Regions from separate parts of the Methylophaga sp. UBA678 genome, predicted to be linked through region 4. Evidence: riboswitches for the same ligand, from Rfam matches in the RefSeq annotation. Region 4 holds a riboswitch; each other region holds the start of a gene.
What was found. A riboswitch is a leader RNA that binds a small molecule or an ion and turns the genes downstream of it on or off. The one in region 4 is predicted to bind cyclic di-GMP.

Region 1: linked by a shared signal. The riboswitch ahead of B3014_RS07670 (hypothetical protein) and the one ahead of B3014_RS02155 (beta strand repeat-containing protein) in region 4 are both predicted to bind cyclic di-GMP.
Region 2: linked by a shared signal. The riboswitch ahead of B3014_RS10480 (hypothetical protein) and the one ahead of B3014_RS02155 (beta strand repeat-containing protein) in region 4 are both predicted to bind cyclic di-GMP.
Region 3: linked by a shared signal. The riboswitch ahead of B3014_RS14960 (hypothetical protein) and the one ahead of B3014_RS02155 (beta strand repeat-containing protein) in region 4 are both predicted to bind cyclic di-GMP.

What each region holds. Positions count from the first base shown of each region.
Region 1 is NZ_DBNG01000012.1:188,312-191,947, forward strand. Features, by position in the region: gene B3014_RS07660 (peroxiredoxin) at 1-488, opposite strand, end outside; gene B3014_RS07665 (Gfo/Idh/MocA family protein) at 650-1,657, shown strand; cyclic di-GMP riboswitch class I at 1,855-1,936, shown strand; gene B3014_RS07670 (hypothetical protein) at 1,965-2,468, shown strand; gene B3014_RS07675 (PEP-CTERM sorting domain-containing protein) at 2,578-3,330, opposite strand; cyclic di-GMP riboswitch class I at 3,356-3,445, opposite strand.
Region 2 is NZ_DBNG01000019.1:32,157-35,792, forward strand. Features, by position in the region: gene B3014_RS10475 (methyl-accepting chemotaxis protein) at 1-850, opposite strand, end outside; cyclic di-GMP riboswitch class I at 1,523-1,605, shown strand; gene B3014_RS10480 (hypothetical protein) at 1,620-2,114, shown strand; gene B3014_RS10485 (lipopolysaccharide kinase InaA family protein) at 2,379-3,636, opposite strand, start outside.
Region 3 is NZ_DBNG01000034.1:17,272-20,907, forward strand. Features, by position in the region: gene B3014_RS14950 (hypothetical protein) at 69-674, shown strand; gene B3014_RS14955 (hypothetical protein) at 776-1,177, shown strand; cyclic di-GMP riboswitch class I at 1,338-1,424, shown strand; gene B3014_RS14960 (hypothetical protein) at 1,442-1,981, shown strand; gene B3014_RS14965 (thioredoxin family protein) at 2,158-2,496, shown strand; gene B3014_RS14970 (ester cyclase) at 2,546-2,983, shown strand; gene B3014_RS14975 (metal ABC transporter solute-binding protein, Zn/Mn family) at 3,000-3,636, opposite strand, start outside.
Region 4 is NZ_DBNG01000006.1:53,987-57,622, forward strand. Features, by position in the region: gene B3014_RS02140 (hypothetical protein) at 99-293, shown strand; gene B3014_RS02145 (cysteine desulfurase family protein) at 500-1,648, shown strand; gene B3014_RS02150 (hypothetical protein) at 1,729-2,028, shown strand; cyclic di-GMP riboswitch class I at 2,157-2,238, shown strand; gene B3014_RS02155 (beta strand repeat-containing protein) at 2,257-3,636, shown strand, end outside.

The DNA.
Region 1 (3,636 bases), on a different contig from region 4:
GTTTCTGCTTTGGATTTACCAAACTCACCCGAGCCTTCAACACCAATATATGTCACTTCGCCATCTTTCAGAATGCAGGCAAAACGATAGCAGCGTACGCCCATGCCACCGGCCGTTAAGTCACGGTCTAAGCCCATAGCCTTGGTCAGTTCAGCACTACCATCAGCCAACATTCTAACTTTACCTTCATTGTTGACTTGTCTACCCCACGCCCCCATGACAAAGGCATCATTCACGGCCATACACCAGATTTCATCTGCTCCTGCTGCTTTGATGTCATCTGCAAGGCGTATAAAACCAGGTAAATGCTCCTCAGAGCAAAGCGGAGTAAATGCACCAGGTACACCAAAAAGAACGATGGTTTTGCCTTCTGTGAGTGATTGCACATTTTGTGGTTGAGGGTTAACAGGGCAGCCACTGCTTGCTGAAAAGTCTACACATTCTGAGAGTGTCGCCGCGGGAATTTTCTGTCCAACTTCGATTGTCATACTTGCTCCTTAATCCATTATTTTTATTTACAGGTTAACTAGCATAAGACAATCGCTATGAGATAAAAACACTATGAAACATGAGGTTTTATCAGTTTGGAATTGTGAAGGTGAGTCGATATGATGTTAGTAACTTACTCGAATCAAAAGGATATAAACACATGGCTGAAAAACAATTACGCTGGGGAATTTTAGGTGCTGCTCGTGTAAACGAAAAATTACTGCCCGCTATTGTTGAAGCAGCTAATGCGAAATTGGTCGCCATTGCTAGTCGTCGTCCTGGTGCTGCAGCAGAAGTTTTGCAAAAACTAGCGCCAGAACAAACTGAGGTAGAGACTTTGGACGATCCTGAAGCACTGCTTTCTCATTCACAGATCGATGCTATCTATTTACCCATGTCGAATGAAGAGCATGCGGAATGGGCTTTGAAAGCCATAAACCACGGTAAACACGTGTTGATTGAAAAACCGATGGCACTAACGGTGGCGGATATTGATGCGATTGAAGCAGCTGCGAAAGCAAACAATGTCACGGTGATGGAGGGCTTTATGTATATCTTCCATCCCCAACATGATTATGTAAAACAGTTGATTGATGATGGCAAGATTGGTGATGTGCGCACGATGAAAACGGCGTTTGCCTTTCCAATGAAACCCGCTCGACTGTATAGGATCAATCGCGATATAAACGATGGTGGTGGCGCCATGTGGGATATTGGTCCTTATGCTATTCATACAGCAAGACTATGGTTTGATAACGAGCCTGTTGCAGCCATGGCGATGGCCAAGCTCAATGACAGTGGAGCGGATGTCAGCTTGAGTGGTGTATTTGATTTTACGGATGGTAAGTTTGCTCATTTTGAAATGAGTTTTGAGCATGCCAGACGCAGCGAGTATGAAATCATCGGGACTAAAGGCGGTATTAAATGTCATACCGTTTGGCAACCGGAAACGGAAGAGGCCACAATTAGCTGGTGGAATGATGAGGAAGAACAAACCGTCTCTATTCCAAAGGCCAATCATTTCAATCTGGAAATAGAGCATTTCTCTGAGTGCATACTGCAAAATAAGGCTCCCAAGCTCACGATGACAGATGCAAGAAATAATTGTGCTGCTATTTGTGCTGCTCTGGCTTCAGTCCGACAATCAAAAAAAGTTGATATTGATTGAAAGTCAGCAACACTGATAGTCGCCATTGAAATAAAGAAACGGATCTTTAAGTAGAAAAGCCGAAATGCGCACCCTTTAACTTGAGATCTATCAATGTTAGGGTAGAAGCAACAACAAACTATTTGTTGTTGGTACCCGTTAAGAAGGTATTGATTTACATTCATAGCGGGTATGTTCGGCTCAACACGTTCGTGATGGGCTGTCATAGCCAAACTCGTCGCGAGGCGAGGACGGAAAGCTACAGATCTTGATGAAGAACGAGATGGCTGGGCTGCATTGCTTTGTAACAAATCAAGGAGTTTATGATATGAAACAAGCGATGCTATTTGCAATTGCTTTATTTGCCACAGTGTCAGCTAATGCTGCCACACTCACCATCAATCCAACAGGGTCAACTAATGCCACTCAGACCACCTCAGTAGATACAGGAAGCACGGTGTTAGGTAGTGGTACCGTCACTAACGGTGACGAGCCGTGGAGTTCAACTTACGATGTGACTACAACAGAAGATACCTCTACCATTATTGAGTGGTCATTTAATCCTGTAGCTGCGCTGACAGAAGCCACCATTTCTTTTGATAATGGGGTTGATCCAGTTCAGTTGTTTGATATTTCAGGTGATTTCAGGTTTACAGGTTTGATTTACGCAGGCACAGTTGCCTCTGTTAATTTGCTGAATGGTAATCGAAACGTCTTTAAATATGACGTATCATTGCAATCAGTTTCTGAAGTCCCTGTTCCTGCAGCATTTTTTCTTTTAGCCCCAGCTCTGTTAGGGTTCCTTGGTCTACGTAGAAAAAACGTGCTCTAGCTAGGGAAATTTAAACTTTTCTGAGACACTTCAATTATCTGACAAGATATTGAGTATTGTGAAAAAGCCGTGGTACAAAAAAGACCACGGCTTTTTTTATTGCTGAACTTTATTTTGCCTTACGGCGCAAGCCGATAAATCCTAATAGAGCAGGAGCAAACATCAATAATGCACCAGGTACGGGAACTGCAGATGGTACATCAACTTCTTCAATTCCAGCATAAAGCACACTCTGTTGGCTGTAGTTATAAAAACCAAAAGAACCATTACTGAATGCACCAGTAATACTTAACTCTTTTATACCATTGACAAAAACTTCAACTAAAGAGGATGTAAAGGTAATATCAAAGTCATATGTTGTATTATCCAGCCAACCTGTATCGCCCAAGTTAGTTGCACGGGCTAATTCGGTCACATTTTTGCTTGGATCATGAGCCCATGCACCAGAGTTATCACCTAATACGCCGCTGACCTGTGAGATGGCCAGGCCTTTTTGACCAGCACCGTAATAGGTTTGATCTCCTTGTTTCCAGTCGATGAGTAAATAATCAGCAGATGAGTTGGTTAGATCGTTATTGTTATAACCCAAGACAAACCCGATATAATCATCGTCAGCAGTCGTCTTTACTGTTATCTGACCTGATAATGCCGTGCCCTGGCTATTTTTATTGTTGTGAAAGACGGTTGGAGTACCGTTGATTCCTTGTTGAACAGCATTATTACCCGACTGTAATACCCAGTTACCGTTACCATTTGCCTTCCATGAAGACAAATCAACGGGCTGAGGTGCAGCCATAGCTGTTGTGGATATTGCTCCAAGAATGAAGCCACCCAAGAGAAGGTTTTGTAACGTTTTTTTCATGCCATTTTCCTTATTCGCAAAGTGAAAATGCAACTCAGCCATCTCATTTTTATCAGTAGAATTGAGACCTGTAGCTTTCCGTGCTTGGCTCACACCAAGGTTGGCTTTGAAATTGAGCGCTGGGTTTTACCAGCAAGGAAATTCTAACCCAACCAGACGCGATAGAAAATAACGTGTTTTGTATTTTCTTTACAAAAGTTAACTTTTGTAAAGTGACATGCGTTCGCTGCTATCTAGCGATAACGCAATGAAGCTGATAGTGCAACTCCATATTCCCGGTGTATAGAAAGTCTCATTGTTAATTCT
Region 2 (3,636 bases), on a different contig from region 4:
ACAGTTTCTCTGTTTCCTGCGAAACCGTATAAGCCGTGTTAGCTGCAGCTTTTTCTTGCTCAGAACGCCGAACTTTTTCCGTAATGTCAGTTGCAAACTTTATGACACGGTACGGCTTGCCATTACTGTCAAAGATGGAGTTGTAGGTCGCTTCAAGCCACACCTCTGATTGGTATTTGGTTATCCGTTTAAAGTTATCAGCAACAAAACGACCCTCATTTAAGCTTTCCCAGAATTTCGTGTATTCGGCGCTTTTGACATAGTCTGATTCGCAAAAAATCTTATGGTGTTGTCCTTTCACTTCATCAAGTGTATATCCCATAAGATTAAGAAAATTCTGATTCGCATGGGTGATGCGGCCTTTCATGTCAAACTCAATGATAGCCATTGACCGATCGATTGCGGACAGCAAACTATCATTACTACGAGCATGCTCTACACGCGCGGTGACATCATTCGCTATCTTAAAAATTTTAACGACGCGATCCTCACTGTCTTTTATTGGGAAATAATTCGCTTCCAGCCAAATATCATGACCATTTTTATGCTTGCGTAATACTTCTCCAGAAAAAGATTCACCATTGTTGAGATGTTTCCAAAAGTCTCTATATCTGGAAGATTCAACTTCGGATTTATCACATAGAAGTTGATGGTGCTGTCCTATCAACTCTGCTGAGGAATAACCTGTCACGCGTGAGAAATTATCGTTCACTTTGGTTATTACTCCCTCAGGAGTAAATTCAATGAATGCCAATGAAGATTGCATAGCTGTGAACATTTCTAGCAATGGCTGTAACTGTTTTTCCAATGCTGCGTTTTGATCTGCTAATTGTTTTGACTTACCAAACATGATGATATCTCTTGTGTGTTGTTCGCAATGTTGTTGCAAACATCATATGTCGGCGGTGATGAAGAAAAGATGAATTCGTTACTCGATAAATATGAGCTGCATCACCTTTCTAAGGAATCAAATAAGTAAAAAGGGAAAATTTGCGAATGAGTCAAAATAATGGGGTGACATTGAAAAAATGCTAGATGCTTCATGGTAGAAAAAGATACAGATAGAGGTGAAGCATATTCGGCGCGCTTGAGCAGGTTATTTCAGCAGCTATTGATACCGTATGAGTAGCGCTGCTGAGATAGTTCTGTGTTATGTGCAAAGTCTCAAATATTGATATGCCGAGCCAATGAGCCCATTGCTTAATAAACTTGTATCTTCATCTACTTTTTGGATGAGTCTGAGGACGCTATCTGCGATGCTTTGATGGATTCGATTTTAATAGTGTTTCTGTTTATCTAATTCACTCCTAGAGCACGCGTAACAGTGCCCACATAGTAGCAACAGTCAAGATAGCACTAACTTTGACTGGCTTACTACGCTCAGTAATCCCTTTGAACAAAATCATACTTTTGGACGATATCTTTATTAATTCCAGTTCAGTAATCTGTGAATAACAGATTTTTATGAATATTCATCTGTTTTGAGTTACCCGAAGCTAACTTCATTTATTAAATTTATTCAATACATTAACGCCAAACCTGATGTGAGTCAGGGACGGAAAACCGACAGCTGTACATTATTGGTATCAGGGCTGGGCTGCATAACATGGACATTTCTTATGAAAAAAATAGTGTGGATACTATTCAGTCTGCTTTTATTGACGCTATCACATAGCACATGGGCTGCGACTGTCGTTAAAGCTGAGTTTGTTGCTGGATGGCCAGAGTATGATGGTGGAGAGTTTCAGTTTTCTGGAAATTTTGTAGGTGAAGATCTGAATAATGACGGTCTCTTGTCTTTCGGAGAGTTTTCCGTATTTAATTGGCGCTCAACATACGAGTCTTTCACCATAGCAGACTTGTTTGATACAGGTGATATCATGATTAGTACGCAAGAATGGTTGAATAATGGCATAAGTTGGATTGGGGCCTCCGACTTGGCTTACATCACATGGGATGACAGAGGGCAATCAATAAATACTATTCTTAAGGGTGAATATCGCTTTACCTCTTTTGAGGTGTCGGCGGTGCCATTGCCACCAGCAGCCTTGCTATTTGCTCCTGCGCTACTTGGTTTCATGGGCTTACGTCGCAAAGTAAAGCTCGCTGTTTAACGAGGTAATATTATTTGGAATAATAAAGCCACCATCACATGGTGGCTTTATTGTTTATTTAGTGTTTGATAGTCGTTTTGGTGGCTATTGCTCAACAAAAAAAGCATTTAGTCTACGAGCTTCAGGCTTAGCTGCTGTGCTAATGTTTAACTATTGTCGTAATGGCTTGTCTGAATAGAGCGCCCCTCTCTTATAAGTCTCTTTCATAGCACCGCCTATCATGATACTTAGCTTATACAGAGTGATTTTATCAATCATTTCCACCTATTCGAAGCCGATGCTCAGTGTCAATGCTGTTACAAATATAAAGATGACAACAGCTTTGACAGGGTTATTAATCTCATTAATCTTTTTGAATAGGCGTTTAATCGCTTTTCGCCCGAACTTACGTTTCATACTCACTTTGAAGTCATATAGATAAAACGGGACTTTATAGGTGAAAGTAAAGTTTTTACTTTTTCGCATACCGCTCAGGTAAATCTCCACAAATCTGTCCCTGCCTTCCGGATGCAGCTTGTATGTAATTCGCGTTAAGTCTGATAGACGTTTAGGCATGCTAACTGGGTGGTTGTAGAAGCGTGCTCTATTGATATCAATTAATGTGAACGTCAAGCCAGGCTTTCTTTTCTTAACGAGTATATTGCCGCCAGCTAAGTCACGGAAAAATACACCTCGAGCATGCATTTGTTGAAGAAATTCTGACAATGCACGATAGATTGTTTCCTCCGCTACTCCCTGATAACTGTTTGCTCCTTCACGAAGCGCATTGAACATGTCCCGAATATTGAAATCATGATCAACTTTTTCACAAATAAACACATTTTCCAACATGCTTTTGTCACCACTTTTTTCAAAGTAAGCAATAGCTCGTGCCGTTGATATATTTCTACGCGATAATTCAGCTGCTGCATTCCAACTTCTACGGGCTTTACTTGGTTTGAAACGATCAACGATAAGCTTTTGAACTGCTACCTTAAGTGGTTTCTTTGCTACAACTTCTTCGTCATTAACGCCGGGAACTCTCCAAATGATATTTCGGGCTTTCCTGAAGGTATTTTCTTTTGTATAAGCGGGAAGTAAATCGGGGTGAAGTTGTTTAACTATCGCCTCAGCATGCATGTCATCCTGAGCGCAGAGCATACCAACCCAGCCATTTTCATTGATGGGGAAGTATTGCCCATAACCTGTGTGAGCGAACAGAGAAGTTGTCGTTAAATTGTGGTCTGCAGAAAGTGTCATTTCATCAACGCCTTCCCAGAGGAGGAACATCGGTGACTCGTTAACGAAATGTGCTGAGGATCCTAAATCATGACCATCACGATTTTTAAACTCAGCTTTTTGCAAGTCTGACTCATCATAAAGGTTAGCCAGATCACAAGCTTTACCGTTAATGGTCCATGCGATGTGCACCACGGAGTCGTCTTTTTTAAAGGCATGTATTTCAATATTTTTTGTCGTTGCCAGTGCGCCTTTGTATTCAGCACCGGAAATAGCGGCAATGACTTGTTTTAATGCATAGAAA
Region 3 (3,636 bases), on a different contig from region 4:
GAAACTCATTACTGAGTTCTTAGTCAGTACTCCTCTATACATCATTTCCAACGGAGGAGAAAAAATATATGGATTATATTGGCCCAGTCAGCTCTGCTGTTATGGCCATTATCTGGCTTGTTTATTTACAGTTAATACTTAGTCAATATCGCCGAAATAATCGGCCTTATCTTATTTTCCATCATGCCCAAAATGAAAACCCTGATGCGCTGTGTATGTTAGTGAATATGGGTGAGAGACCTGTTCATGTGGTGTGTGTACAAGCCGTGATAAAAATGACGTCCGGGGAGGAGTATAAGCTTGCTGTAACAGAGTTTGAGCGCATTAATGTGACCGAGCAGGATGTGCAGCAAACTTTGCGTCAAGGGCCGTTGCTCAATGGTGGTTATCTGATTTTAGGTACGTTTCGAGACATTATTGAAAACACTCAAAATAAAATAGGTTTAAATGCTTCACTGGAAGACGTTGAATGTCTCGAGTTAAGAGCTGCGGTAATTCATGCTCCGAGTAAACACCCTGTTGGGGCGAAGCGCGCATTTGTGCTGAAGCACAATACCGGCACTTGCGTTTATCCAAAAGACATCAATACGAGACAGATGGTAAAAAGACAAGACAAGCAAGAGGTCGCGGAGTGGATTGAGTCTGAGCTACACCCACGTGAGAGTAAGGAATAGTCATGGCGATGAGTGAGGCTTAGAGAGTAATATTAATCTAATGAATGATTAGATTAAGTCATTGGCTAGCTGCAGTGATGACTTTTGTCAGGAGATAAAAATTGAATCAAGGAAGAGCAACCCTGTTTTCACACAGGCAAGTTGGCATCGCGACTTTTCTAGGTACACCGCTTTGCGGACTGAGCCTTATTGCTATTAATTATGTGCGTATTGGTCAATACGGCAAAGCCATCAGCTCGTTCATTCTTGGTATGATTTCTTTATGCATCCTGTATGTAATGAGTGCGACTGTCTTGAGTTGGGTGCCAGCGTTGATTCAATTTCTGCTTGCTGTGCTGGCGATGCACTTTATTGCCAAGCGGATGCAAGAAGCGATCTTTATTGAGAACCTCGCTTATGGTGGAAAAAAGTCAGGGCTACTCGCTCTCTGGTTTTGGTCATTTTTCACTTTAGCTTGTTACGTTATTGCCGCGCTGAGTTTGATTTATCTAATTGATACCTAGTTGTCCTCCAGATCTGTTTTGCGTGTTCAGATTGATGTGCGTGGGAGTAATCTCAATGACGGAAAACGCCAAAACCTACGTTTAAATTGGCTTTCTAGTACCAAGGTACAATTGATTGAGTTATAGAAGCGATTTATTCTGTAGCTGTAATAAATTAATTTCTCAATAAAGCCAACCTTGGTGTGAGCCAAGCACGGAAAGCTTCAGGTCTTTATAAGTTGTGAATAAAGATGGCTGAGTTGCACAATAACAAAGGCTTATGTAATGAAGTTATTTAGCAAGAATCTAGTAATCGCTCTCGGGTTGTTAATTATGGCGCCGTTGACTGCCAATGCAGCAACTGTCCACCTTGATGCAAAAACAAACACTTCTTCGAATGCTGTTGAACTCAACCTGAAAGCAGGTACTTATTCAATCAGCCCATTTAAAGATGACACATACACAGCGTGGAATGCCTGGGGTAAAGTTCAAGGTTGTGGTGCTGATGGTACAGGTTGTTCAAAAGGCTGGGTAAACAACTACTCATTCACTACACCCTCTGGAACTACTAATATCATCACTAGCGATACTGGTAGATATGCGACTGCTGATTTAGCACTGCTGAATGCACTTGGTGCAACATTTACACTGTTATCAGATGCCACTGTTCAGTTTTTTATCAATGACAGTGTATACGGAGATAATATCGGTGGTATGTCATTAAACGTATCTGCTGTGCCTATTCCTGCTGCAGCATTCTTGTTTGCTCCTGCATTATTAGGTTTCATGGGCTTACGTCGTAGAGCTCAAAAAACAGTCGCTTAATACCCAGACTGTTAAACCGATTAAAGCCGTAATGATTAAGTTCATTACGGCTTTTTTATTGCCTGACAGAAACTTATGGCAAGATGAGATGGCAAATAAACTGTTTTTTGTTGCTGAGAGAATAGTCTTTCGGCGATTGAGTAAAGAGATTGTCATTTACCCATAGAGTTAATTATATGAATATGAATCAAGCTGATGACGACTCAGGCTATGCAGAGGAAACATTAACCTTTGAGCAAACGAGGGAATTGCCAGGAAAGGTATTACTTGAGTTTGGTGCGCCTTGGTGTGGTCATTGTCAGGCAGCAAGTGCAGCTATAATCGAAGTGGTCAATGAACATAGTGAACTGCGTCATATCAAAATCTATGACGGTAAGGGTAAGCGATTGGGCCGTGGGTTTAAGGTTAAGCTATGGCCGACATTGATACTGCTAAACAATGGTCAAGAAGTGGGTCGTCTTGTGAGGCCATTACGTGCTGAAGAGGTTCATGAATTGCTGTCAAAGCTCAACTAAGCCAAACTAGTTCCAGCCCTGTCCCGACTGATTTTCTCTGAGAATAGTTATGCATAAAGACCATGTGCGGCGGTTTTATGAGGTTTTATGGAATGCTCACAACAAGGCATCCATATCTTCTATCCTATGTGATGATGTGACTTTCCGAGGATCATTGGGTGAGGAAAAACGCGGGCATGTCGGGGTCTCTGAGTATGTTGATATGGTCCATAAAGCATTGGGCAATTACACATGCATTATTGATGAGCTTGTAGAAGAAGGCGATAAAGTATTTGCCAAAATGACCTTTACTGGCATTCATCGAGATGTGTTTATGGGATATCCCCCCACACAAAAACGCTTAAGCTGGCAGGGCTCAGCTTTGTTTACTTTTAGACAAGATCTTATTTCTGATGTATGGGTGTTGGGAGATTTAAAGAGTCTGGAGGAGCAACTTCGTCATCAAGATAACCAGGACCCACTACCCAGACTATCTGAAAATAAATAGCCTGGGTATCTCGGCGTTATTCTGAAAGGGCCGTAACGATTTGTTGTGTGTTGTATTGCATCAGTTTGATATAGGTTGGAGCCGGTCCATTTTCTTCAGATAACGACTCCGGATAGAGTCTGCCGCCTGGTTTTGCCCCGGTGGCGTTAGCAATCTGCTTGATCAAACGGGTGTTATTAGAGTTTTCAAAAAAATAACGTGTTACGCCAAGCTGTTTAATCTGGTCGATGAGTTTAGCGATGGTAGCTGCTGAGGCTTCGGTTTCTGTGGATACGCCCTGGGGTGATAAGAATCTGACGCCATAGGCTTTGGTGTAATAACTAAACGCATCATGGCTGGTTAAAATGTCACGTTTATCCGTTGGCAGGCTTGTCAGCTTTGCGTGGATACTGGCATCCAGTGCCGTCAGTTTTTCTCTGTACGCTTGAGCAGCCTGTTGTATTTCATTTGTCAGATCGGGTCTGATTTGAATCAAGGCCGCCTCAATATTATTAACCCAAACTTGAACATTATCGACATCATTCCATACGTGTGGATCGGCTCTGAAGTGGCCATAGCCAGCTGTTACAGAATAGGTCTCAATACCTTTTGAAACAGCAATCGGAGCTGTGGTGGTGCCGGCGGCTTTCGCTAAACGTTGAAACCAGTTCTCT
Region 4 (3,636 bases):
ATCAAATCGCTTAATTCTGTTCAGCATAAATTCAGCCTGGTGAGGCTATAACTGAACTGTAGCTAAGTATTAGCTCAGTCAAATTAAGGAGTCATCCTATGAACAGATTAAATACCTTTCTCTCTATCAGTGCCCTAAGTATAGCTAGCTCAGCCTCTGTTGCCGTCGCCGATAACAAAGGCTTTGAGTCAAAAAAACTAGATAGTGTTACCAGTTCGAGTCTTATTGATAGCCAAGAGCAAACAAGGAATCACACAGATATCAATAAGCACCAAGAAATAACAAAAAAATAAATTGCTAATGATGAATCTACTAACTGTTACCGATTTCACTCCTCATCGGTAACAGTTTTTTTTTGCCTTTTATTCTTGTTTATATATTTACACTAAACGCCATAAACACTATTTTAAATAGCCAATAAGCCGCTTTTCTCGCTATCCTATACAGCCAATCTATATCAATCCTTCGATTTTATTGACATCGAAAAGTGGAGCAGGAAATGCAAATCGGTAGTTCAATTTACCTCGACTATCAGGCGACCACGCCGATAGAACCTCGCGTTGTTAGCGCGATGGCACCGTACAATAATGAGATTTTTGCTAATCCACATTCCACGGCCCATGTGCTTGGTCAGCAATCTGCGGCAGCGGTTGAGACTGCGCGTAGCACCATTGAAAAGTGCATTAATGCCTCAAGTGAAGAGGTCATTTTTACGTCGGGTGCGACTGAGTCGAACAATCAGGCGATTGCCAGTGTGTTATTTGGCAATACTACTGAACGTCGTGACATTCTTATCAGTGAAATTGAACACAAATGTATTAAAAATGCCGCCTATTTTTATGCCGCAAAACTAGGTTACAAAGTCAAAGAAATTCCAGTCGATAACACCGGGCTGATTAATGTAGACGCTTATCAATCATTATTGTCTGATCAGACATTGTTGGTCTGCATTATGGCGGTCAATAATGAAATTGGCACTATTCAGGATGTCAAAACCTTTGCTGAAATGGCACACTCGGCAGGCGCTCTGTTTCATTGTGATGCGGCTCAAGCACCGGAAGCGATGGATATTGACGTGAAAGACTGGAATGTCGATATGCTGAGTTTGTCTGCACATAAAGTGTATGGCCCAAAAGGTATTGGCGCGATATTTATCAAAAATGATCTGCAGGCCGAGTTACCACCATTTATTCAGGGAGGAGGGCAACAGTTTGGTATGCGTTCAGGCACCCTGGCCACGCCTCTCTGTGTTGGTTTTGCTGAAGCGATGCGTATCACAAAACAAGAAGCAAAAACTCACCGCGAACAATTAACGCATTTGAAACGTTTGTTTCTACAGCAACTGCAAGCGACGCATATTCCATTTAAATTAAATGGCACACAAAGTCATTGTCATCCCGGCAATATCAATGTGCAATTCATCGGTTGTGATGCGAATAAGCTATTAGAAAAACTCCAGCCGAATGTCTGTGCTTCTACAGGCTCTGCCTGTAACAGTGAAATGGTCTTGCTTTCACATGTATTAAAAGCGATTGGGTTGACGGATGAAGAAGCAGGATCATCCTTACGCATCAGTCTGGGACGTTTTTCAGATGAACAACAAATAACAAAGGCCATCGACTATATAAAAGCGGCTATCGAAAAATAATTCCGATTTTTTATTGTGATAACCATTTGTTAACTTTGACCGGCGTAATCTAAAAATCCCAACCAATACAAGAGGGATTAATGATGAAAACAGCACTTTTTTCAGTATTAGCCGCGATGGCAATGAGCACAGTGACATTCGCTGAACCAGCATCAACTGACGATATGGCTAAACATGATAAAAAAGGATATTTCGCTCATATCGACAGCAACGGTGATGGTGTTATTACAAAAGAGGAAGCCACAGCGGCAGCATTAAAACGCTTCGAAAAAATGGATACTAATGCTGATGGCAAGGTGACCAAGGAAGAAGCCGCAGCGGCCCATAAAAAACATAAGGGTGATAAACGCCCATCCTGCAAAGATAAGAAAGAAAGTTAATTTCTCTTATCACACCATATTTAGAAGGGAGTCAGTGACTCCCTTTTTTATTGCTTATTTATTTTTCTCACAAAATCATACTTTTGGCTGATAGTCGCTATAACCCCATTTCATTATGATCGGCGTGTTATTTAATCGGCCAAACTTGGTGTGAATCAGGGACGGAAAGCCACAGGCCTTGTTGTTTAACAAGGTGGCTGGGTTGCACAAACGCAAGGAATCCGAGTGATGATAAATAAACAACGACAGTTTCTGTCGCTCTCTACTACGTTGCTGTGCAGCTCATTTTTACTGGCGTCGTCAGTTGTGCATGCTTCTACACAACTAGATGGCACAAACACATCCCCAATCAGAGTTAGTGATGGTTATATCGCAAAGAATTTTGAGAATGCCAGTAAGTTGACTGTTGATGATGCTGGATCGCTTAGCCTGTCTGGAAAGAGTCATTTCGATAATCTTAAGTCAGGAACAGTCTTTAACAAAGGCAAAATAGATAATCGTGGTGAGATAAATAACTATGGCGTAATAGAAAACAACAGTGAATTTGATAGTGGAAAGGGGATGCTTAAGAACTATTATGGAGATATCCTAAATGCCACTAATTCTCGATTTATTACTGATAAGCTTATCAATAAGAAAGGTTACATTTCTAGTAATGGTCAATGGGGAGTAGGAAATAGGATAGACAACGAAGGTACAATTCGAATTTTATCTAAGGGGACAATGAGCGGCCTCAAAGCCAGTATTTATAATAATGGTAATAGTAAATTTATTAATCTTGGCACAGTAGAAAGTGGCAATTTTTACAATAGGTCAGGGTCAGGAAACAATGGCTTTCATAATGAACTCACGGGTATTTTTACAAGCCACAATATTTTCTATAATTTGAGTTCTGGCTTGGTCGTTAATGATGGACTATTCAGAAACGACGGTAGTGTTGCCAACGAAGGTAATTTCAATAACAACGGACAAATACTCAATAACAAATCATTTGAAACATATGGAACATTTACCAACACAGGTGTAATTGATAATACTTTCGCCACATTTAGCAATACATCTGGAAAGACATACTCAGGCGGATACAGGGTTGGCAGGCTCACTAACAATGGCACGATAAACAATAATGCCATCATGAATAATACTAAGTCGGCTGCATTCATTAATAATGGCATACTCAATAATAATAGCGGTTCGACATTTAACAATGCTAGCGGCTTTAGTAATCAATCAAATGGTGTTGTAAATAATCACTCTATTTTCAATAATCAAGAACACAGCACATTTAACAACAAGGATAACGCTAGTTTTGTCAATGATGAAACAGCGAGTTTGAATAATGATGGCACTCTCAGCAATCGGGCAGGAGCTACATTAACCAATAAGGGCATTATCACTAATAACGCAACAGGCACTCTCAACAATGCGGGTGCATTGATTAACTCAAACACCAGTGAATTTGCTAACGATGGTACGCTCAGTAATCAGGCAGGTGGTACGTTAACCAATCAGGGCATTATCCGAAATAACACAATTGCCACACTCAATAATACAGGTAACTTGATTAACTCAGATAGTGGTCAATTTGCTAATGCTGGCACTTTTAAT